4 regions of the Rhizobium hidalgonense genome follow, and region 2 is predicted to be linked to each of the others. Evidence: riboswitches for the same ligand, from Rfam matches in the RefSeq annotation. Region 2 holds a riboswitch; each other region holds the start of a gene.
The links. A riboswitch is a leader RNA that binds a small molecule or an ion and turns the genes downstream of it on or off. The one in region 2 is predicted to bind thiamine pyrophosphate.
Positions count from the first base shown of each region.

Region 1: another riboswitch for thiamine pyrophosphate. It lies ahead of thiC (phosphomethylpyrimidine synthase ThiC); the one in region 2 lies ahead of thiM (hydroxyethylthiazole kinase).
Region 3: another riboswitch for thiamine pyrophosphate. It lies ahead of thiC (phosphomethylpyrimidine synthase ThiC); the one in region 2 lies ahead of thiM (hydroxyethylthiazole kinase).
Region 4: another riboswitch for thiamine pyrophosphate. It lies ahead of FFM81_RS01490 (YkoF family thiamine/hydroxymethylpyrimidine-binding protein); the one in region 2 lies ahead of thiM (hydroxyethylthiazole kinase).

Region 1 is NZ_CP054028.1:1,439,048-1,445,023, forward strand. It holds gene FFM81_RS28070 (ABC transporter ATP-binding protein) at 1-978, shown strand, start outside; gene FFM81_RS28075 (GNAT family N-acetyltransferase) at 1,142-1,588, opposite strand; TPP riboswitch at 1,724-1,854, shown strand; gene thiC (phosphomethylpyrimidine synthase ThiC) at 1,947-3,773, shown strand; gene thiO (glycine oxidase ThiO) at 3,775-4,755, shown strand; gene thiS (sulfur carrier protein ThiS) at 4,746-4,943, shown strand; gene FFM81_RS28095 (thiazole synthase) at 4,946-5,719, shown strand; gene FFM81_RS28100 (DUF6030 family protein) at 5,785-5,976, opposite strand, start outside.
Region 2 is NZ_CP054029.1:94,239-100,214, forward strand. It holds gene FFM81_RS29305 (ABC transporter substrate-binding protein) at 1-545, opposite strand, end outside; gene FFM81_RS29310 (glycoside hydrolase family 3 N-terminal domain-containing protein) at 589-1,611, opposite strand; gene FFM81_RS29315 (GNAT family N-acetyltransferase) at 1,628-2,110, opposite strand; gene thiD (bifunctional hydroxymethylpyrimidine kinase/phosphomethylpyrimidine kinase) at 2,310-3,143, opposite strand; gene thiE (thiamine phosphate synthase) at 3,140-3,775, opposite strand; gene thiM (hydroxyethylthiazole kinase) at 3,772-4,575, opposite strand; TPP riboswitch at 4,626-4,722, opposite strand; gene FFM81_RS29335 (invasion associated locus B family protein) at 5,405-5,976, shown strand, end outside.
Region 3 is NZ_CP054030.1:45,694-51,669, forward strand. It holds gene FFM81_RS31390 (aminotransferase class V-fold PLP-dependent enzyme) at 1-587, shown strand, start outside; gene FFM81_RS31395 (hypothetical protein) at 764-916, opposite strand; gene FFM81_RS31400 (hypothetical protein) at 938-1,231, opposite strand; gene FFM81_RS31405 (helix-turn-helix domain-containing protein) at 1,668-1,901, opposite strand; TPP riboswitch at 2,521-2,632, shown strand; gene thiC (phosphomethylpyrimidine synthase ThiC) at 2,725-4,551, shown strand; gene thiO (glycine oxidase ThiO) at 4,553-5,527, shown strand; gene thiS (sulfur carrier protein ThiS) at 5,524-5,721, shown strand; gene FFM81_RS31425 (thiazole synthase) at 5,725-5,976, shown strand, end outside.
Region 4 is NZ_CP054027.1:314,273-320,248, forward strand. It holds gene FFM81_RS01470 (acyltransferase family protein) at 1-1,040, opposite strand, end outside; gene FFM81_RS01475 (ABC transporter substrate-binding protein) at 1,306-2,316, opposite strand; gene FFM81_RS01480 (ABC transporter ATP-binding protein) at 2,381-3,193, opposite strand; gene FFM81_RS01485 (ABC transporter permease) at 3,190-3,990, opposite strand; partial or broken gene FFM81_RS01490 (YkoF family thiamine/hydroxymethylpyrimidine-binding protein) at 4,006-4,131, opposite strand; TPP riboswitch at 4,122-4,235, opposite strand; gene soxR (redox-sensitive transcriptional activator SoxR) at 4,498-4,962, shown strand; gene FFM81_RS01500 (SDR family NAD(P)-dependent oxidoreductase) at 5,197-5,967, shown strand.

The sequences.
Region 1 (5,976 bases), on a different replicon from region 2:
TTTGTGGTGCTGGTCGGCCCATCCGGTTGCGGCAAATCGACGTTGTTGCGCATGGTCGCGGGGCTCGAAAGCATCACCGGCGGCACCATCTCGATCGGCGGAAAGATCGTCAACAATCTGCCGCCGAAGGATCGCGACATCGCGATGGTCTTTCAAAGTTATGCGCTTTATCCACACAAGACCGTTGCCGAAAACATGGTCTTTGCGCTCCGTCTGCAGAAGCAGCCGGCCGATATCATCAAGCAGCGGCTGCAGGCGGCGGCCGAAACGCTTGACCTCGTACCCTATCTCGACCGCTATCCGCGCCAGCTTTCGGGTGGGCAGCGCCAGCGCGTGGCAATGGGACGAGCGATCGTCAGATCGCCGCAAGTCTTCCTGTTCGACGAACCCTTGTCGAACCTCGACGCCAAGCTGCGCGTGCAGATGCGCAAGGAGATCAAGGAACTGCACCAGCGGCTGAGAACCACGACGATCTATGTCACCCATGACCAAGTCGAAGCGATGACCATGGCCGACAAGATCGTCGTGATGCAGGGCGGCAAGGTCGAACAGATCGGCACTCCCCTCGAACTCTACGATCGTCCCCGCAATACATTCGTGGCAGCCTTTATCGGCTCGCCGTCGATGAATCTGCTGAAAGGCCGCTACAAGGCCGACGGTGCGATCTTTGTCACCGAGACCGGCGACGAGATTGCGCTCGGTTTCACCCCGCAGGCGACCGACGGACAGGCCGTGCTGCTCGGCGTGCGGCCCGAACACCTGTCGCTCAGCCAAAGCGGCCTCGACACGACCGTGAACGTCACCGAACCCACCGGCCATGAGACGATGGTCTTCCTGCGCTACGGGTCCGGCGAGCTTGTCGCGGTGCTTTCCGACCGTCACGATTTTGTGCCGGGGCAGGTCGCGACGATTACTGCCCGACCAGGAAAGCTTCATCTATTCGATGGGGAATCGGGTAAGACGTTGCGGCCGGATTGACCGCCCAAAAAACCACTGAGACCCCAATCGCCGCCGGGTGGAAATTCAGGGCGAGGTCAGGTCAATTTTCAGCTCTAAAACCAATTGTTCAAAGTGGAATAGCGGGTGACGGGCCTTGCATTCTTCCGCTCCCCCTCATGACAGGCCAATACAGCCCTAACCGCTACGCGCTCGATTTGGAGTAGAGGCCAAGATTGCCGCCGACGGCGAATCCGCAGCGCTGATAAAATTTCGACAAGGCACCGTCTCGCTGCGAGACCAACCAGACGCTGTTGCATCCTTCGGCCTTTGCTGCTTCAAAAACGGCCGACAGGAGCGCGGTCCCTATTCCCCTACCCTGCGCTTCAGGCAGCACCGAAAGCTCATCAAGATAAATGACCGGACCCGCATGGCGCCGCTGTCGTATACCCAATGCAATCCCCAGCACCTTGCCTCCGTCGATGGCCGCAAGGGCGATGGATCTGGGCGTTTCAAGCACGGTTTTGACATTTTCAACCGCCGCTTCAAGCGACCAATTCTCGTTCCATGGCGGTCCCGAATAGGCACCGACCAGTACAGCGGCGGCGCCATTGAGATGTTCTAGCGCAAGACGTTCAATCCGAAACGACATAAATCCACCTGACGTTGAGTGAAACGACATTTGCCGCAGTTCGACCGGTAACGCAACAGGCCCCGAGACGGAGGTTATAATCGGAACGCGAAGTTGTAAGCTTGACACAATCAGCGACCGCGCTTTACGGTTGTCGGCATTCACCAGGGGGGTCCCGCAAGGGGCTGAGATACTGCTGGACAATACGGCTTTGCCTGTTGTGGCGCAGTGACCCGTTGAACCTGATCCAGTTCATACTGGCGTAGGGACGGTGCAAGCGCTCGAAGGCGTCGGATTCACGCGTGGAATCCATGCCGGCGTCTTTTCATCATTCCGGCTGATTGACTGGGTCTCCAACTGCAATTGGAGCCTCAAAACCATGACCATTGCCGCAAACAATCTCACCCCGACCGTCACCACCGGCCCGCTGCCGGCATCGCAGAAGATCTATATCCCGGGAGATATCCACAGCGATATCCGCGTGCCGATGCGCGAAATCAGCGTCCACCCGACCGCGGGCGAACCGCCTGTCGTCGTCTATGACTCCTCCGGTCCGTACACGATCGAAGGCGCCGACATCCACATCGATCAGGGCCTGCCCCCCCTGCGCCGCGACTGGGTGCTGGCCCGAGGCGATGTCGAACCCTATGACGGCCGCCATGTCCGCCCCGAAGACAACGGCTTCGTCAGCGCCGACCGGTTGACGCCGGAATTCCCAGGGCGGCGCCGGCCGCTGCGGGCCAGGGACGGCAAGGCCGTCACCCAGCTCGCCTATGCGCGGGCCGGCATCATCACACCGGAGATGGAGTTCATCGCCATTCGCGAGAATCTTGGCCGCAGGGCCAGCACCGACGCGCTGGTGCGCGACGGCGAAAGCTTCGGCGCCGATATTCCGGATCATGTGACGCCGGAATTCGTTCGCCGGGAAGTCGCCGCCGGCCGGGCGATCATCCCGGCCAATATCAACCACCCCGAAAGCGAACCGATGATCATCGGCCGGAATTTTCTGGTGAAGATCAACGCCAATATCGGCAACTCCGCGGTCACCTCCTCGATGGCCGAAGAAGTCGAGAAGATGGTCTGGGCGGCCCGCTGGGGCGCCGATACGGTCATGGATCTGTCGACCGGCCGCAACATCCACAATATCCGCGAATGGATCATCCGCAATTCGCCGCTGCCGATCGGCACGGTGCCGCTCTATCAGGCGCTGGAAAAGGTCGGCGGCATTGCCGAGGACCTTACCTGGGAGGTCTATCGCGATACGCTGATCGAACAGGCCGAACAGGGCGTCGACTATTTCACCATCCATGCCGGCGTGCGGCTGCACTACATCCCGCTCACCGTCAATCGCGTGACCGGCATCGTCTCACGCGGCGGTTCGATCATGGCCAAGTGGTGCCTGCATCATCACCGCGAAAGCTTCCTCTATGAGCATTTTGAGGAGATCTGCGACATCTGCCGGGCCTATGACGTCTCCTTCTCGCTCGGCGACGGTCTTCGCCCCGGCTCGATCGCCGATGCCAACGATGCGGCGCAATTTGCCGAACTCGAAACGCTCGGCGAGCTGACGAAGATCGCCTGGGCCAAAGACTGCCAGGTAATGATCGAGGGGCCCGGTCATGTGCCGATGCACAAGATCAAGGAAAATATGGACAAGCAGCTTGCCGTTTGCGGCGAGGCGCCCTTCTACACGCTGGGGCCTCTCACCACCGATATCGCGCCCGGTTATGATCATATTACCTCCGGCATCGGTGCGGCGATGATCGGCTGGTTCGGCACGGCCATGCTCTGCTACGTCACGCCGAAAGAGCATCTTGGACTGCCCGATCGCAAGGATGTGAAGACCGGTGTCATCACCTACAAGATCGCCGCCCATGCGGCCGACCTTGCCAAGGGGCACCCGGCCGCCCGCCTGCGCGACGACGCGCTGTCGCGGGCGCGCTTCGAATTTCGTTGGGAAGACCAGTTCAACCTGTCGCTCGATCCCGAAACCGCCCGCAGCTTCCATGACGAGACCCTGCCGAAAGAAGCGCACAAGGTGGCGCATTTCTGTTCGATGTGCGGCCCGAAATTCTGCTCGATGCGCATATCGCATGACATCCGCGCCGAAGCGCAAAAGGAGGGGCTGGACGCGATGGCGGCGAAATACCGCGAGGGCGGCGATCTCTATATGCCGATCGATACCCACACGCAGGGCGCAGACTGAAATGCGTGTTCTTGTTAGAGGGGCCGGCGTCGCCGGCCTCACCGTCGCCCGCGAACTGCATGCCCGCGGTGCTGATGTCACGGTCTTCGACCCGCAGCCGAACTTCGCTCATGCGGCTTCCTGGCTCGCCGGCGGCATGCTGGCGCCCTGGTGCGAGCGGGAAAGTGCCGATGAGGCCGTGCTGACACGCGGCCTCGATGCCGCCGATCGATGGGAAGCGATCCTGCCCGGCAACGTCGTCCGCAATGGCACGCTCGTCGTCGCCTCGACGCGCGACCACGGCGAACTGAAGCGGTTTGCAAGCCGCACGACCGGTTATCAATGGGTTGAAGAGCAGGATATTGCGACACTCGAACCCATGCTCGCCGGCCGTTTCAGGCACGGCCTGTTCTTCCCACGCGAAGCGCATCTGGACCCTCGTGAGGCGCTGCGCAGCTTGAAAGAGCAACTGTCGGCAAACGGCGTCGTCTTTACCGACACGGCTGTGAGCGACGGCGATTTCTCCGATATCATCGACTGTACCGGTGCTGCCCGCATCGGGCAAAGCCGCGACCTGCGCGGCGTGCGGGGTGAAATGCTCTACCTCCATACCGAAGAAGTGACCCTCGCGCGGCCCGTCCGCCTGCTGCATCCACGCTTTCCCGTCTATATCGTTCCCCGCGGCAACGGGTTTTTCATGATTGGTGCGACGATGCTTGAGACCGACTCCGACGGACCAATCACGGCACGCTCGCTGATGGAACTGCTGAACACGGCCTATGCATTGCATCCGGCCTTCGGCGACGCCGCCGTCGTCGAAACCGGCGCCGGCATCCGCCCTGCCCTGCCCGACAATCTTCCGCGCGTTGCGCGCGAGGGAAAGGTCGTCATCTTTAACGGCCTTTATCGCCACGGTTTTCTGCTGGCGCCGGCCATGGCGGCCGAGGCCGCCGATCTCGTTTTTTCCAAAGAACCGAAGCAAAGGAACGTCCGATGCAGCTGATCATCAACGGCGAAGCCCAGACAATCGCCGCCACCACGCTTTCGCAGCTTCTGACCGCACTCGGTTACGAAGGCGACTGGCTGGCGACCGCCGTCAACGGCGAACTGGTTCATCGCGAGGATCGCGAAGAGCATATGCTGAACGATAATGACAGGATCGAGATCCTGACCCCGATGCAGGGAGGCTGAGCATGTTTGACCTTTACGGAAGCCAAATCGCATCGCGTCTGCTTCTCGGCACCGCGCGTTACCCCTCGCCGGCGATCCTGACCGAAGCCATCACACGCTCTAAAACGGAGATCGTCACCGTGTCGCTGCGCCGCGAAATGGCGGGCGGGCGCAATGGCGGGGCTTTCTTCGAGATGATCCGTGCGCTCGGCGTTCACGTTCTTCCCAACACCGCCGGCTGCCATGGCGTGTCCGAGGCGGTGCTGACGGCGAAGATGGCTCGGGAAGTGTTTCGCACCGATTGGATCAAGCTGGAGGTGATCGGCAATCATGACACGCTGCAGCCGGATGTCTTTGCGCTCGTGGAAGCGGCACGCATCCTGACCGCCGAAGGCTTTCAGGTCTTTCCCTATACGACGGACGATCTGGTCGTTGCCGAGCGTCTGATCGACGCCGGATGCCAGGTGCTGATGCCCTGGTGCGCGCCGATCGGATCTGCGGCGGGACCACAAAATCTCGCAGCCCTTCGATCGATGCGGGCGCATTTTCCCGACGTGCCGCTGATCGTGGATGCCGGTATCGGCCGGCCTTCGCATGCGGCCATCGTTATGGAGCTGGGCTTCGATGCCGTGTTGCTGAACACCGCTGTTGCCGGCGCCGGCGACCCCGCCGCGATGGCGCAAGCCTTTGCCAAGGCAATCGACGCCGGCAGGCAGGCGTTCGGCGCCGGCATGCTGGAGCCGCGCGACATGGCGGTGCCGTCGACACCCGTGATCGGAAAGGCGGTATTTGCATGAAAGTCCACCGTTTCCGATTGCCGGGGACATCGACAACCGGAGTGTCAAGCCTCCGGGTTGCCCCGTCATTGAGCGCAATTGGCTGCTATCGACGTGCCCAAGCTGTCCACGAGGCGAGGATTTGTTGTGGCTAGCCAGCGCTCTGTCGAAAAATAGGTCTTTGTTCTCACCTGCGAAGCTGAAGTCGCCTTCAGACCAAGGACAAAATTAAAATTATTTCCGCTGCCGGCTTCGCGGGTGAAGCTAAGATAGGAGCC
Region 2 (5,976 bases):
CCGACCGGGTTCTCGTTGGCGAAAGTGACGGGATCGGCGACGTCCTTCCAGGCATGTTCCGGTACGATCGGCAGTTGCGAGATCTGCTCGGCGGCGAGCGAGCTCGGATTGGCGAGCGTGAAGCGCACCGTCTGGCCGTCGACGGCCTTGACGTCGGTGATGAAGCTCCAGATGCTGACGAAGTCGAGCGCCGGGAACTTCTTCAGGTAATCATAGGTGAACTTGACGTCGGCTGCCGTCAGCGGCTTGCCGTCGGACCATTTCAGGTTCGGCCGCAGCTTGAAATCGATGCTCTTCAGGTCGTCGGAGAGCTTGAAGCTTTCCGCCAGGCGATAGACCGGCTTGTTGCTGTCGAAGCGGTTGAAAATAACAAGCGGCTCGTAGATGAAGTCGAGCGTCGACTGGCGCGCCGAGGTCTGGTTGAACGGGTTGAAGTTGCGGACCCAGGTGGTCGCCGGTTCGATATTCGCGGTCAGGACCGTCTGCGCCAGGGCAGATCCCGAAAACAGCGTCAGGGCTGCGGCGGCAAGAAGATATTTTTTCATGTTCTATTCCCCTTTTCTTATGCGGTGAAAAATAATCTGCCGGTCAGGAGACCGGCGCGCTTGCAAACATGCTTTCGACCTCGGCGTGGGCGGTGTGGATGTCGATCTTGAGATTACCGAGGCGGGCTTTACCGGCGGCGATGCGCTTCAGCGCGGCTTCTGTCAGCGGCCGGGCGGCCTTGGCGGCGGCTTCGCTTTCGGGGATGTCGCCGTGGCTGTGGAGGGCGATATCGAAGCCGGCGTCGAGCACCTGTCTGACGCGTTCCGGCAGCGTGCCCTGCAGCGATTCCATGAAGATGCAGTCGGAGATCAGCACGCCCTCATAACCCATGTCGTTGCGGATCACGTTGTACATGACAGGCGAGATCGACGCCGGCAGTTCCGCGTCATAGGCCGAGTAGACGACGTGGGCGACCATCGCCCAGGGCGTGTCCTTCAGCGCGACAAAGGGCTTGAAATCGGTGGCGGTGAGCGTCTCGCGGCTGGCATCGACGACCGGCCGCTCCTTATGGGAGTCGAGTGTCGCGCGGCCATGGCCGGGAATGTGTTTCATCACGGGCATGTTGCCGGTCTCGAGCAGGCCGTCGACCACCTCGCGGCCGAGGGCAGCGATGAAATCGGGATCAGGGCCGAAAGAGCGGGCGCCGATGACCGCGCTCGTCGTCTCGAAGACGAGGTCGAGAACGGGCGAGCAGCCACTGGAAAGGCCGAGTTCCGTCATCATCGCGCCCATGGCCTGGGAGGAAAGGCGCAGTGCCTTTTTGCCGAGATCGAAATCGCGGCGGGCAAGTTCGGCAAACTGGCCGAAGCTGCGGAAGAGCGGCCAGGGGCCGGCGTCGAGATGCTGGACGCGGCCGCCCTCCTGGTCGGTGAAGACGGGCGCGTCGTCGCGGCCGACGGCCTCGCGGAAACGTTCGATCAGCCGCTTCGTCTGCTCCGGCTCGCGCTGATTGCGGCGGCCGACGAAGAGGCCGAGCGGATTGGTCTCGCGGAACAGGGCGAATTCATCATCCGAAATGGCAGGGTTCGGCAGGCCGACGAAAAGGGCGAGTGGGGTCGAGGACAATTCTGTAACTCCGGGATCAGATGATCGGCGTGCTTCGCAGCATGCCTTCGTAGATGCCCCTGTCGGGGGCAGGGATGGTGATTGCGCCTGCGGTCTTGGCGTAAAAATCGACCGGGCCGGCATCACCGATGAATGCATAGGCATGGCCGAGCGCCTTCATCGTCTGCAGGCAGGCGGAAAACAGCGCGAGCCCGATACCCCTGCCGCGCATTTCGGGATCGACGCCGGTTGGGCCGAAGAAACCCCGTGCGGTGGTGTCGTAGCAGGCAAAACCAAGCAGCCTGCCGCCTTCGACTGATATCAGGCAGGCAACGGGCTGACGGGAGAAGGCGACGGTGACCTCGCTTGCCCAATTCTGGCTGAAGCGTTCGCGCACCCAGCCGGTGACGAGATGCAGTTCCGGGGGGAGGGCTGGGCGGACAGAGATGCCGGCATCAGCGGCTTTCTGTTTCAGGTCGGCGAGTTCCGTGGAATATAGGCTCACAAGCAGGTCTGGCACCTGTCATCCCTCCTTTTATTCCGTTATTGCGGAATGTATACCCTTTTAATGAGATAGACTTGGCTATCTCGCCGGGCTTGTCAACAGGGATTTTTTGAATGGGGCTGCTGGGCCGATAGGGGAACGCAAAACGGCCCGGGGAGGCCGGGCCGTTCTTGAGCGCAGTCATGATATTTGTGAAGCTGTTAAGAAGGTCGGCTCACTCGCTGTCTTTCCAAAGCGCATGAAAATGCTGCACCGGGCCATGGCCGGAGCCGACGGTGAGGGTTCCGGCGGCGGCGACCGCGGCGGCGAGGTAATCCTTGGCGATGGCGACGGCCTCCTGCACCGGGGCGCCCTTGGCGAGTTCGGCGGCCAGCGCGCTCGACAGAGTGCAGCCGGTGCCATGGGTGTTCTTGGTCGGCACGCGCAAAGCTTCGAACCAGTGCAGACCGCCGGCGGTGGCCAGCACGTCGGGACTCTCGTCGCTGTCGAGATGGCCGCCCTTGACCAGCACCGCGGCGGGGCCGAGCGCACGCAGTTGCTCGGCCTGCGCCGCCATCTCGGCGCGGTCGGTTGCGACCGGCTGATGCAGCAGGGCGGCGGCCTCAGGCAGGTTCGGGGTGAGAAGGGTGGCAAGCGGCAGCAGCCGGCGGGTCAGCACGTCGACCGCTTCGGGCGCGAGCAGGGCGGCGCCGCCCTTGGCAATCATCACCGGGTCGATGACGACAGGGATGGCGCGCCGGTCGGCCGGTGCTGCAGCCAGAGAGGCGGAAAGGGCTGCGGCGACGGCCTCGGCGATGCCGGCATTGGCGATCATGCCGATCTTGACGGCATCGACGCGTACATCGGCAAAGACGGCATTGATCTGGTCGGCGACGAATTGCGGCGGCACCAGATGCACCCCGCTGACACCCTGGGTGTTCTGCGCCGTCAGCGCCGTCAGCACCGCCATGCCGTAGACGCCGCGGGCGGAAAAGGCCTTGAGATCGGCCTGGATGCCGGCGCCGCCCGAGGGGTCGGAGCCGGCGATGGAGAGGACGTTGCGGATCATGCGCGGGCCTTTCGGACTTCTGCGGCGATGCGGCGTGTCGCCGCTTCTGGGTCCGGCGTGCCTGCGATCGCTGAGACCACGGCAAGCCCCTTGGCGCCGGCGGCAAAGACTTCGGCCACATGCTCCGCCTTGAGGCCGCCGATCGCCACCGACGGCACCGGCGAGGCAGTCACCAGCCTCGCCAGACCGTCAAAACCGATCGGCTGCTTGTGGTCGGCCTTGGTCGGCGTCGCAAAGACCGGTCCGACGCCGGTATAATCGACCAGGCTGGGATCGACGGCAGCGGCAAGCGCTTCGGTCTCGACCGACAGGCCAAGGATCATCTCGGGGCCGATCATCCCCCGCGCCGTCAACGCATCCATATCCTCCTGGCCGATATGCAACCCGTCGGCACCGATGGCGATTGCCGCCTCGACATCGTCGTTGACGATCAGCAGGGCGCCGGTGCCATCGAGCGCCTGTTTCAAGGCGCGGCCGGTCTCAACCATCGCGGTGGTACCGGCCCGTTTGTCGCGCAACTGCACCATCGTCGCGCCGCCGGCAACGGCAAGGCGGGCGGTCTCGACCATGCCGATCCCGGCACAGAGTTCGGGATCGAGGACGAGATAGAGCGAAAGATCGAAATGCTTCATGCGGCCGATATCCTTGCTCTGGCGTCGAGTGTTTCGGCGTCGAGCGCGTTGAGCGCATCGAGGAAGCGCCAGGCGAAGGAGCCGGGCCCGGCGGCACCGAGCGCTGCCTCCTCGCCGGCGATGGCGAAGGTTGCAAGCGCTGCGACCGTCGCGCCGAACAGATCGTCCGGTGCGGTCGCAGCAAAGGCGCCGACCAGGCAGGTGAGCGAGCAGCCGAGCGCAGTGACCTGCGGCATCAGGGCCGAGCCGCCCGTTATGCGCACTGCCTGCTGACCGTCGGTGACGAAATCGACAGCGCCGGTCACGGCAACCACTGCCTGCTGCCGCTCAGCCAGCCATCGCGCCGAACCTTCGGCCTGCTCGACCGGGTCGCGGCTGTCGACGCCCTGGCCGCGGCTCTCGCCGCCGGCAAGGGCGATGATCTCCGAAGCATTGCCGCGGATGATCGACGGCTTGAGTGCCAGCAGACTGGCGACCGCATCGCGGCGGAACGCCGTGGCATAATGGGCGACCGGATCGAGCACCCAGGGTTTGCCGGCGGAGGTCGCCGCCTTCGCCGCCGCCCGCATGCCGTCGATCCATTGCGTCGACAGCGTGCCGATATTGATGGTCAGCGCATTGGCGATACCGGCGAATTCGCCGGCTTCCTCGGCCGCATGCACCATCGCCGGCGAGGCGCCGGCGGCCAGGAGAACATTGGCGGCGACATTCATCGCGACGTAATTGGTGATGCACTGAACGAGCGGCGGCTTGTCGCGCATCGCCTTCAGCATGGCTCCTGGCGTGGTCCTGGTCTGCATGTGGCCCCTTTCAGGCGGGGGCGGGCACGGGGCAATTCGTGCGGGCAAAACCGCGACCCCGAGCGACTCCCTCCGCCGGCATTATCCGGTTCAGGTTCGAAGGGTGCTTCTCAGCCCGTCTTCCGACGAACGCCCCTGTCTCTCATCACGTTCTTTTTCGCAGAGAACGGGGCGGATGTCATCTCGAAAATGACAGTCCTGCGGCTGCGCCGCGCGTGAAATCGTTCCCTGCAACTCGGCCTTTCACGAGAGAGGAAGGATCAGCATCGCCGATTCGCGGCTAACATGATTTTCCCGAATGTTATCGGCGGATTCCATTCCGAGCAACGCCGGCATTACCGTTTCGCCATTCGGTTGTGCTCTCTTTTTACGAAAGAACAACAATAGCAACCGGTGGTGCAATGAATTTCTAAAATACATCTCTGTATTTGCGCGCAGTATTGGAAATGATCCCAGCGCCTGGGAACGTCTCTTCTTCAAAATGAGTGCGGCTCATCTTCCGCAAAATCCTATGGATTTCCGATAGCGCGGAATTATTCATCCCGTCCGCCTATGCGCCTGATTTTCAATGAGAACGAGCTGATGGCCAGCTTCGCGTAAGTTGCGTGTCGTCTCCTATGCCTCGCCACTCGGTTTCATTCTAATTTTGGAATCGGCGGGCGATGTCGTCGAGAGTGGGGTCTCGGGCAGACTGGACGGAATCTCCCAGAACGCGAAGTAAATACCTAACGCAAACTTTACCGTGCTGACACGTTAAGGTTGACCGAGGTGCGGATTGTAGCGATATGACTGGCCACGTGAATAAAATCTTCCTGAAGTTGCATTTTAAATGAGATACTTTTCGAAAAGCGGCATGAAGCGGGGCCTCCGGACGATCGCCCCGGCTTTGATATATATTGTTTGTGCCAATCCGTCTTTTGCGCAGTCTGCCGTTCCAGCGGATCAAGAACAGGTGCAGGCGCCGGCCCAATCGGCGCCGACAATAAGATCACAGAAATTCGACGACTGGTATTATCGCTGCACCGGTGCTGAAGGCACCGAGGCCTGCGAGGTCGCACAGGTCGCGCAAGTCGCCAAGGACGGCAAGCCGGTCAATATCCTGACGCTGGCGATTTCAGCATTGCCGGCCGGCTCCCAAGGCAAGGCCGACAAGGGCAAGCCGCCGCTGGTGCTGACTGCCCTTCTGCCGCTCAACGTCTTCCTGCCCTCGGGCCTGTCGATCAAGGCGGACGGCAAGCCCGTCGCCAGGCTCGATTACCGAAACTGCAACCAGACCGGATGCTGGGCGCAGTTGGCGCTGGATACCAAGACGGCCGCGGCGCTGAAAAAGGGCGCGAGTGCCGAAGGGCTGGTGCGGCTGATGAACGGCCAGGACGTCAATATCCGTTTCTCGCTGAAAGG
Region 3 (5,976 bases), on a different replicon from region 2:
CGGTCGGGGTGCTGAGCGTGGACATGGAGGGCGAAGGCGTAGATGTCCTCGTTGTGAGCGCCCATAAATGGATGCTCGGACCAGTCGGAATAGGCTTCGCCGCGTTCTCCGAGAGGGCTTTCGAACGCATCAAGCCGCGCATTGTCGGTTGGTTGAGTGTGAACGACGCCTTCTCCTTTCATCGTGTTCTCGATTTTCTTCCAGACGCCAAGCGGTTCGAACCAGGCACCGAGAACGGCGCAGGCATCTTCGGATTGGCCAAGAGACTTGAAGAGATCGATTCCATCGGCATGGAGAAGATCGAGAGCTATGTTATGGAACTCGGAGCGCGGATTCGGAGGCAGGCTAAATCCGCAGGGTACGAAATCATGAGTGATTGGCCGGAAGAATCCCAGTCGGGCATCATCCTGCTGAAGAATCCAAAGGTGGCCACCAGCGTACTGTTTGCAGACTTGGATGCTGCCGACGTGAAATGCAGCGTCAGGAACGACGCCATCCGTTTTTCGCCTCACTACTACAGCAATGACGATGAGCTCGCGCTGGTCTCCGAGGTCCTACGGGGAGCAACATCCCGAGCCAATGCGTAACCCGCCACTCGCTCGAAGGCGGCACTTCGACAGTGCGCATGCTGCTTTTGCCGCATTCCGGCCAACCAAGATGATTCCGGTGATCCTGGGCAGCAAGAAGTGGCGTCGATACAACGAAATCGATTGTCGATCAGCAGCCATTCGTTCGCAAGAAAGTCTAGCCGATACGGCTTGTGCTAGACCTGCAGGTTCAATAAGAGACCCGAGCCGAACAGCACGCCACTGCGCGGCAGCAACTTGTAATCCGCGATCCTCGCTTCGAGAAACGCTTCTTCGGCCGGTGATTCACAGAACGGCAGGAAGTAGCTCTTCCGATCCGGATCTTCCAATGTCGCCGTCCAACGCCGAGCCTACCAGGCGTCGACCGGAGGGTCCGGCTTCGGATCCACGATGTTGTAAATCGTCGAGGCGAAGAAGGCAGCCAGAAGGAAGAGAAGAGGAACAACGAAACCGCCTGCGAAGCAGATCACCGTGAGAATTGCGCGGATGACGATCATCTTTTGCTGAGCCTTGGCGTTCACGCTGATTCCCCAATGCAATGCCGGCCCCCACCGTTGCTTCGACTGGCCCGCAACAGCAAGTCTGGCAAGGCTCGTGGGCGTGTACAGGTCCCTGTACAGCTCGTTGTTGACCAGTGCCGCCAATCCCATCACAGATTAGTGCGGCAAGAACAACGTGGGACCGGAACAGCGTTTACGAACAGGATTGGCCGCCGCGAATATATGTTCGCTGCTTCCCCTCGAGAATGCCTTTTGATAATTCCGCGCATATGGCGCGCCGCCAGTGTTGCGATTGCTGGAAGAATAAAATCGTGAGATCGCTGATTGATCACCGTGCCACGATGATCGCGACACCAATCGCAGTCGGCAAGCTGTCTCTACACAGCAAGGGCGCGACGAATGACTCAGGCGCTAGCCAATTCATTCGGGCCAGCCAACTAGGCGGAAGCGTCCAGCCCGACTGAGTCTGAAGCCTGGATGGCCCTATAAACCTTAGGGGCGTTGAAGGGCTTCCCACTAAGCGCGTCCTGTACCCGGTGAGTTGCTGCAGGCGCCCTCCTTAGGTCAGCTGCGTACGAGTTCAGCGCGACGCGTGCTTCAGATTTTGCCTAACTCCTAGAGCGGCCGCGGTCCTTCGTATCCTTGAGGCGTCAAAATCCGCGTCGTTCTCAAGAGCTGTCACCTCGGCCACGGTCAGACCGGTGGTTTCTGCGAGGTCGTCCAAAGAATAGCCGCGAGCCTGGCGAGCCTCTGCAAGCAGGGCGCCGATGGATGGGACAGCAGGGGATTTCGCAATCTTCGAGGCCATGTTCATGTCTTTAAGCTTCCTTCTGGCGGCCGGAAAACAAAAGGTTTCTAGTTCCACCGCTACCGACCGCGTCCGGCAGGGGTGGATTTCTCCGATTTCCGCGGGCGCTCTTTTTAGCAGTTTGTGCGATGGAGTACAGGTCTAACGTGGTGAAGGAGTGGACGACCCTTGCCTCCGGGGGTCAACCTTTCCCTGCGATCATCATTGGCGCCCGCTAGTAGAGTGACGTCTTGCTGCAATCGACATTGATCGCCGTAATCGAGTACAGGGCTTGGACTGAAGACGAGCAGCTTCGCGTGCCTTCTTTGAAATCAACATCTATCAGGTTTCCATATGTCGGGATGGAAGCGCCGTCTCAGTCGAACGCTTGCAAATCAGATCGGCGAGCCGACCGAGGATATCATGGACGACATGAATTCGACGCCAGCAAAGGACGGCTCGGGTACATAGGCTTCAACAGGTGTGAACCATCACGGCATCGAAAGATGGTAGGAAAGTAAAATCTTGCTGCCGGTATTCCATTCGTTTGATCGCGGGCTCCACGCACGATAGCCTGTGTGTAACCTGTCCCTACGCCATTGCAGTTGTCGCTTGACAGCTCCCTCGGCAAGCCTCTACCCTTTTTCGCATTCACCAGGGGGGTCCCGGCAAGGGGCTGAGATACTGCTATCGCGCGCAGTGACCCGTTGAACCTGATCCAGTTCATACTGGCGTAGGGACGGTGCAAGCGCTCGAAGGCAGTGGATTCACGCGTCGAATCCGTGCCGGCGTCTTTTCATCATTCCGGCTGAGGACTGGGTCTCCAATCGAAAACTTGGAGCCTCAAACCATGAATATCGCCGCAAAGAATATCACCCCATCCGTCACCACCGGCCCCTTGCCGGCATCCAGGAAGATCTACATTCGGGGGGACGTCCATCCCGACATTTGCGTGCCGATGCGCGAAATCAGCCTGCATCCGACATCGGGCGAGCCGCCCGTCGTCGTCTACGACTCCTCCGGCCCCTATACGATCGAGGGCACCGAGATCCGCATCGAACAAGGGCTGCCCTCACTGCGACGTGACTGGGTTCTCGCCCGCGGCGACGTCGAGGCCTATCAGGGCCGTCATGTCCGTCCCGAAGACAACGGCTTTGCCAGCGGCGAAAGGCTGACGCCCGAATTCCCCGCGCTACGCCAGCCGCTGCGCGCAAAGGACGGCAAGGCCGTCACCCAGTTCGCCTATGCGCGCGCCGGTATCATCACGCCGGAAATGGAGTTCATCGCCATCCGCGAAAATCTCGGCCGCAAAGCGAGGGCCGGAGCCATGGTCCGCAGCGGCGAAAGTTTCGGCGCCCAAATTCCGGACCATGTGACGGCGGAATTCGTCCGGCAGGAAGTGGCGGCGGGTCGGGCGATCATCCCCGCCAACATCAACCATCCGGAAGCCGAACCGATGATCATCGGTCGCAATTTTCTGGTGAAGATCAACGCCAATATCGGCAACTCGGCCGTCACCTCATCGATGGCGGAGGAGGTTGAGAAAATGGTCTGGGCGACCCGCTGGGGCGCTGACACGGTCATGGATCTCTCCACCGGCCGCAACATCCACAACATCCGCGAATGGATCATCCGCAATTCGCCGGTGCCGATCGGTACCGTGCCGCTCTATCAGGCGCTGGAGAAGGTCGAGGGCATTGCCGAGAACCTGACCTGGGAGGTGTATCGTGACACGCTGATCGAACAGGCCGAACAGGGCGTCGACTATTTCACCATCCATGCCGGCGTGCGGCTTCACTACATCCCGCTCACTGTCAACCGCGTCACCGGCATTGTCTCGCGCGGCGGCTCGATCATGGCGAAGTGGTGTCTCCATCATCACCGCGAAAGCTTCCTCTACGAGCATTTCGATGAGATCTGCGACATCTGCCGCGCCTATGACGTCTCCTTCTCGCTCGGCGATGGCCTGCGCCCCGGCTCGATCGCTGACGCGAATGATGCGGCGCAGTTCGCCGAGCTGGAAACACTGGGAGAGCTGACAAAGATCGCATGGGCGAAAGACTGCCAGGTGATGATCGAAGGTCCCGGCCATGTGCCGATGCACAAGATCAAGGAAAACATGGACAAGCAGCTCGCGGTCTGCGGCGAGGCGCCCTTTTATACACTCGGACCGTTAACTACCGATATCGCGCCGGGCTACGACCACATCACGTCCGGCATCGGGGCTGCGATGATCGGCTGGTTCGGCACCGCCATGCTCTGCTACGTGACGCCCAAGGAACATCTCGGCCTGCCGGACCGCAACGACGTGAAGGTAGGTGTCATCACCTACAAGATCGCGGCCCATGCCGCCGATCTCGCCAAGGGGCATCCGGCAGCACAGCTGCGCGATGACGCGCTCTCGCGTGCCCGTTTCGAATTCCGCTGGGAGGATCAGTTCAACCTCTCGCTGGACCCGGAAACCGCCCGCAGCTTCCACGACGAGACGTTGCCGAAGGAAGCCCATAAGGTGGCGCATTTCTGCTCCATGTGCGGCCCGAAATTCTGCTCGATGCGCATCTCGCACGATATCCGCGTCGAAGCGCAGAAGGAGGGTCTGGATGCGATGGCAGCGCGTTATCGCGAGGGCGGCGACCTCTATATGCCGATAGAAACCCTGCAGCATTCGGGCGAATGAGATGCGTGTGCTTGTCAAAGGGGCCGGCGTTGCCGGCCTGACGGTGGCGTATGAACTGCGCGCTCGAGATGCCGAGGTCACCGTGCTGGATCCATATGACGGTTTCCTGCGTGCTGCTTCGTGGCTCGCGGGCGGAATGTTGGCGCCCTGGTGCGAGCGGGAGAGTGCTGATGACGCGGTACTCATGCGCGGTCTCACCGCCGCCGACAAATGGGAGGCAATGGTGCCGGGAGAGGTGCGACGCAACGGAACGCTCGTGGTCGCCTCGGCCCGCGATCTTGGTGAACTGCGACGCTTTGCCTGCCGCACGACGGGTTATGAATGGCTGGAAGAGCCGGCGATTGCGGCGCTGGAACCCTCACTTGGCGGGCGGTTCCGGCACGGGCTGTTCTTTCGCCGCGAAGCCCATCTCGATCCCCGGCGAGTTTTGAGTCTGCTGCGCACCAAGCTGACGGCTCAGGGGGTCACCTTCGTGGGCGAGAGCTCGCATGAGGAGAGCTTCGACAGTGTCGTCGATTGCACGGGCGCTGCGCGCATTGGTGAGGCCGAGGAGTTACGCGGCGTCCGTGGCGAAATGCTTTACCTTAGAAGCTTTGACGTGGATCTCTCCCGGCCGGTCCGCCTGCTCCATCCGCGTTTCCCCGTCTACATCGTCCCGCGCGGAGACGGTCTGTTCATGGTCGGCGCGACGATGATCGAGACGGAATTCGACGGGCCTATTGTCGCCCGTTCACTGATGGAACTGCTCAACGCTGCATACACGCTATTTCCGGCCTTTGCCGATGCAACTATAATCGAAACGGGTGTCGGAATCCGCCCAGCCTTTCCGGACAATCTTCCCCGCGCAAGCCGTCAGGGAAAGGTGATCTCGCTCAACGGCCTCTACCGACACGGTTTTCTGCTCGCGCCAGCTATGGCGGCCGAGGCCGTTGAACTTGTCTACAACCAACACACTACGGGAAGGAACGCCTCATGAAAGTGATCGTTAATGGCGAGAACCAGGATGTCGCGGCTGACACGCTGTCGGAGCTTTTGGTCCTGATGGAATACGAGGGTGACTGGCTGGCGACAGCCGTCAACGGTGAGCTGGTCCATCGCGAAGACCGGTTCGATCGTTCGCTCAGCGACAATGACAGGATCGAAATCCTGTCGCCGATGCAGGGAGGCTGATGGATGCTGACGCTTTATGGCGCCGAAATAAACTCCCGTCTGCTGCTCGGCACAGCGCGATATCCCTCTCCTGCCGTCCTCTCCGAGGCCGTCAGGCAATCGGCGACGGAAATCGTCACCGTCTCGCTTCGCCGTGAGATGTCTGGCGGCCGCAGTGGGGGAGCCTTCTTCGAGATGATCCGCGCGCTCGGCGTTCGTATCCTTCCCAACACTGCAGGTTGCCACAGCGTCGCGGAAGCCGTGCTGACCGCAAAG
Region 4 (5,976 bases), on a different replicon from region 2:
CCGGGGTCGAGCCTCTGGATCGATATCAGGATGATCTCCTGCCAGATATAGATGCCGAAGGAGATCTTGGCGATGTAGCGGACGGGCGCATTGTCGAGCAGCCTGCCCAGGTGCTGTGAATGACAGAGCGAAACCAGCGCCGTTGCGATCGCCAGGGGAAAGACCGGAAAGCCATAGGGCATGCCGAGCCAGCCGTAAGCTTCAGGGGTGCCGCCGAGCGATATGGCGAGGCGGTAGCCGGCAACGGCAAGGGCCAGCAGCGCTGCAGCATCGAACCAGAAGGTGGACCGTCTTCTCAGCATGCCCTCGACGCCGGCGGCGAACGCGCCGAGGGCGAAGATGGAAAAGAAGCCGATCGGATTAAATCTCGGCATCCACTCCTTCGCCCCGCCCTGGAGGCCGTAATCCCAGCCGCGTCCGATGTCGTCCAGCGGAAAGACGGTGAGGATCAGCAGATGGACGAGGAGTACGCCTGCGATGACGCAAAGCCAGGCGACGCGGGCAAGCAGTGGATGCCGCCTGAGAAGAGGCAAACGAAACAGCAGGAGAAAGCAGATCGGCAGGAGCACATAGCTGGTGACCTCGAAGGGAATGGACCACAGCGGCCCGTCGGCTTCGACGGGAAACAATGTGCGCCAATGCCACTGGCTCATGAACATCAGCCCGGAGACGTAGCGAAGTGTCAACTCCGGCGTCAGCGGTAGGGCAAGCAGCGTCAGGCTGAGGGCGAAGCTGACGGTTGCGGCCACCCAGAAGCCCGGTGCGATGCGCGCCGCTCTGCGGATCGTGTAATGGCCAAGGCTCGGCATGTTGCCGCCCGCGTCGAGCGCGCGCCAGAAGGGATGGGCAAGAAGAAAGCCGCTGAGCACGAAGAAGATGGCGACGCCAAAATTGCCGAAGCGGAGGATGTTTGCGGCCGGCCCCAATTCGTCGGGAATTCTGCGCATATCCAGCCGGAGCGTCAGATGATGGGCAAGCACCAGAAGACAGGCCGTTGCGCGCAGAAAGTCGGCTCCGGCCAGTCGCTCCTGTTGTCGCATCTTGTCCTCGCCTTACAGCGCCGCGCGGTCCTAGAGCGGTTCAAGTTCTCACGGAAGCGCCGAACCGCTCTACCCTTTGTTTTTACGCAATCCCGGACGGAAAACCACGTCGCGCTTTTCCTGGGATTGCTCTAGCGATGCGCAAAGGCGCTGTAACACTTTGAATGCTGCATCATTTTTCTTATACCGATTCCGATTTAAGAAATCATGCAGTGCCCGAGGACTTTGCCGTGGAACGCCGCGGCGGGCAAGGTCGGGGCTGAGCTCAGTCCAGCAGTTCGTTGGTATAAAAGGTCGAAAAGTCCGGCTTGTCCTTGAGTGCGGCGCCATTCGCATCGACCAGAATGCCGTTCTCGACCAGGAAGCCGCCGATCGCATCGGCCTTTGTCGGATCGAGGGTGCCGATCACACCGGCCTCGGACTTCAAAAAGTGTCCTTCGATCAGTGCCGTCTGCGAAGCTTTCACCAATTCGGTATTCATCAGCGCGCCGTTGCTCTCTGATATCAGCAGCGCGCAGGCTTCGTCGGGATGATCGATGGAATAGGCATAACCTTTTCGCGTCGCCTGAATGAAGGCGCGGGCATTGTCCCGATTGGCCGAGAGATAGGTATCGCTGGAAACGATGACCGTGGTCTGCTCGTCTGGAATGCCATAGTCGGAATAGTGGAACCGGGCAATCTTCCTGTTTTCCAATTCGGCAGCAACGCCTTCCCAGGTATAGATCTCCAGGGTGAAGTCGATCGAGCCGTTGTCCAGCGCCTCGTAAGCGGAGGTGCCGAGGGTGACAGTCTTGACCTCGCCTTTGCCGCCATCATTGCGGATCATCGCAGAGACCAACGCGCTTTCCCACGTGCCGCCGAAGCCGCCATAGGTCTTGCCGTCGAGGTCCCTGGGGCTCTTGATGTCGTCGCGTCCGCCCTTGAAGATCAGCCGCGCTGTTTCGGTCTGGACGACGCCGTAGACCATTTTCACGTCGCCGCCGGCGGCGCGCTGCGTGATCGCCTCGATCTCGCTGCTGATACCGAAATCAGCGACACCGTTCGATACCAGCGTTCCGGCGCTGGTATCGGCAAAGGGAAGAATTTCGACATCGAGGCCAGCCGCGGCATAAAAGCCCTTCGCCTTGGCGACATAGATGCCGATATGGTTGGTGTTGGGCGTCCAGTCGAGTGCGATGCGAGCCTTTGCGGGCGCCGACTGGGCGAAGGCAGGCCGGCCGACAAGGCTTGCCGCGATGGCGGCGAAGATCGTCTGGCGACGGGTGAGAAGCAGCATTGTGACCTCCTCAGGTCTCTCGAGCATGGTGCCGAAATGCGTGAGCTGTTTTCGGCATCATGCTCTAACTCTTTAAATTCGAACAGGATTCCGATTTTAGGCCGATCGGCCTAAAATCATCCTGTTCCAGCGGATGAAGCAGGGTTTGCAGGATTTCGGTTTCGATCGCCTGGGCCGCCGGCGAGCCGAGATCGGCAAGGCTTCTCGGGCGGGGCAGGGGAACGCGGAATTCACGGATGATACGCGCCGGGCGGGCCGAAAGCACGTAGATGCGGTCCGAGAGGAACACGGCCTCGCGAACATCATGGGTGATCAGCAGCGCCGTCCAGCGGTGTTCCGTCCACATGCCCTGCAGCCATTCCTGGATCTGCGTGCGCGTCAGCGCGTCGAGCGCGCCGAACGGTTCGTCGAGCAGCAGCATGTCCTGGGTCTGGACGACGGTGCGCAGCAGGGCGGCGCGCTGGCGCATGCCGCCTGACAGTTCGGAGGGATAATGGTGTTCGAAGCCGGCAAGACCGAAGCTTTCGAACAGGGGCGCCACAACATTGCGGGCAGCCCGTCGGCCCATGCCCCGCACCTCGAGGCCAAGTGCCGCATTGTCGATGATCCGGCGCCAGGGCATCAGCGCATCGCGCTGTGGCATGAAGGCGAAGGCATGCGGTGCCTGTTCCAGTGGCGTGCCGTTGAAAAGCAGTGCGCCGGAATCGGGACGAAGTGCCTGCGTCAGCAGTCGCAGCACCGTCGATTTTCCGGAGCCGGACGGGCCGACGATCGAGACGAATTCGCCGTCTGCGACGTTGAGCGAAATATCGCCCAGCACCTGCATGCCGTCGAAGGATTTCGAGATATTGCGCAGTTCAACCATTCTGTCGCTCATCGGCGCCGCTCCCCGGATGGTTGCCAGGGCATCAGCAGGCGCTGGATCAATAGCGTCAGCCCGAACAGGCAGAGGGTGAGCACGGCGCTGACGAGGACGGCGGCGAGCACGAGATCGGGACGGAAATTGTTCTTGGCGTTGAGAATGTAGATGCCGAGGCCGCGGGCGGCGCCGGCATATTCGGCAAATATCGCGCCGACGACGGCATAGGTGATCGAGATCCTCAGGCCGGCGAAGAAATAGGGCAGCGCGGAGGGAAGCCGTGCCAGGCGGAAAATGCGCCAGCGGCTCGCCTTCATCGAATGCAGCAATTCGGCGATGTCGCGGTCGGTCGATTCATAGCCCTGCAGCAGGGCGACGAGCAGCGGGAAGAAGGTAACGAGCGCCACCAGCAGAATCTTCGGTAGGAGGCCGAAACCGAACCAGAGGACGACGAGCGGTGCGATCGCCACTAGCGGCAGGGTCTGGCTGGCGATGAAGATCGGCAGCAATGCCCGGCGCATGAAGGGCATGAAATCCATCAGGATCGATGCGACGAAGGCGAAGGCCAGCGACAGCGCGAAGCCGCCGAGTGTGGCGCCGAGCGTCGGCCAGGTATTTGCGATCAACGCCTCGCGGTTCAGCCAGCCCTGGGTGACGATGCGCGAAGGCGCCGGCAGGATGGACGGTTTGATCCCGGAAAGATCGACATAGAGTTCCCATGCCGCCAAAAAGGCGCAGCCTGCGAGCAAGGCGGGTATGCCCCGGGTGAGAGCGGCGCCGAGCGCGGCGAGGCGGGAAGGTTGCGACGGTGTCATCAGCGCTCGATTTCAGGATATATGGTCGGTCTCGATGCGCAGCCGGTCGCGATAGGGATCGGGCGCCGTGACGGCATCGCGGATGATGCCGACGAAATTGCCGGACATCGGATAGAGTGACACTTGTGCGCCTGAGACCATCTGAACCTCGCTCCGCTGGCATTACCCAGATCAGCTTTGAAGGGTCCAGAGGTTTGCGCCTCACATCTCAGCCCCGGCGATACGGAGCTCCCCTGTTATTTCGGCGGAAACTATCACCCGGCTTTTCTTCCGGCAACCGCAAAATTGCCAACCGGTCCGCGTGGTCGGAAGGGACCCAATGTCAGGGAAACACCCGAGCGGGATCCCGCTCGGGTGGTCCTCGGCGGTCCCGTACCTGCCGGGAACGGGACGACAGCTTGCTGCCTCAGGCGGCAATATCGGCATAAGGTGCGAGCGCCCGATTGGGCTTTACGATTGCTGGAGCAAGAGATATAAAACCTCAACCAATATTGAGGTCAAGAGGCAATGGATAGGATTCCTGCAACTCCGCTCGGCAAGCTGCTGACGGTCGGCGAGGTGGCGGAACGCAGCGGCATTGCGGTCTCGGCGCTGCATTTTTACGAGACCAGGGGGTTGGTCTCGAGCATTCGCACCCGCGGCAACCAGCGCCGTTATGGGCGTGATGTGCTTCGCCGGCTCGGGATCATCAAGGTGGCGCAGCGGGTTGGCATTCCGCTTGCCGAAATCCAGGCGGCGTTCGAATCTCTGCCGCAGGGGCGCACGCCGACGGCCGCCGATTGGCAGACGCTGTCGGCGCGCTGGAAGGACGATCTCGACGCGCGAATAAGCCGGCTCAGCCTGCTGCGCGACCGCCTGACCGGCTGCATCGGCTGCGGTTGCCTGTCGGTCGATAGCTGTCCGCTGCGCAATCCCGGCGACCGGCTCGGCAAGGAAGGGCCGGGGGCGCGGCTGCTGGAGACCGAAAGCTAAGCAAGGGGTTTAGACGAGCTCCCGCGGAAAGATCGATACGCTCCTTTCTTTCGGCCGGCGCGCTCATATGTTAAGGGCGAGTGCTGCAACCGGCGGCACTGGCCGCTAGAACAGGATGATTTTAGGCCGTGTCGGCCTCAAATCTGAATCCTGTTCCAAATTCTAGAGCCAGAGCATGACGTCGTCCGAAAACCGCTCACACTTTTCGGCGTCATGCTCTAAGAGGACGGCTTCGTGTTTCATCCCAGACTGTTCGAAAATCGCAATGTCGTCGTCACCGGCGCCGGCCGCGGCATCGGCCTCGAAGTCGCTCGGCAGTTCCTGGATTGCGGTGCCAAGGTGATCGTCCATACCGGGCGCAAGCCGGGGCGGGACCTGCCGGATTTCCTGCTGACGGCTGAATCGGAAAGACGGGCGCTGCTGCTGCATGCCGATTTCTCCGCCGCCGGCGGGGCGGCGCAATTTGCCGAAGATGTTCTCGGTTTCTTCGACAGGGTCGATGTGCTCGTCAACAATGCCGGCACCATGCTTGGCCGTTTTCCCGCTGCCACGCTGACCGACGCGGAGTACGAGGCGGTCATACGGTTGAACCAGACGTCGGTGGTGGCGCTGACGCGCGCATTGCTGCCGGCATTGAAGGCGGCCGAGGGTGCTGCCGTCGTCAACACCGTATCGATCTCGGCGCTGACCGGCGGCAGCCCCGGCTCCTCGATCTATTCGGCCTCGAAAGCCTTCGTTGCGACCTATTCCAAGGCGCTTGCCCGCGAGCTTGCCCCGGATGGCATCCGCGTCAACTGCGTCTCGCCGGGAACGATCGAGACGGATTTCCACGAGCGCTATTCCTCCCGAGAAAAGCTGGAGCAAACCCGGAAATCCATCCCCCTGCAGCGGCTCGGCACGGCGGAGGATTGCGCTCCCGCCTATCTGTTCCTGGCGGCTCCCTTACTATCGGGATACATTACCGGCCAGGTGATCGAGATCAATGGCGGACAGCTTATCTGCTGATTTGTTTGG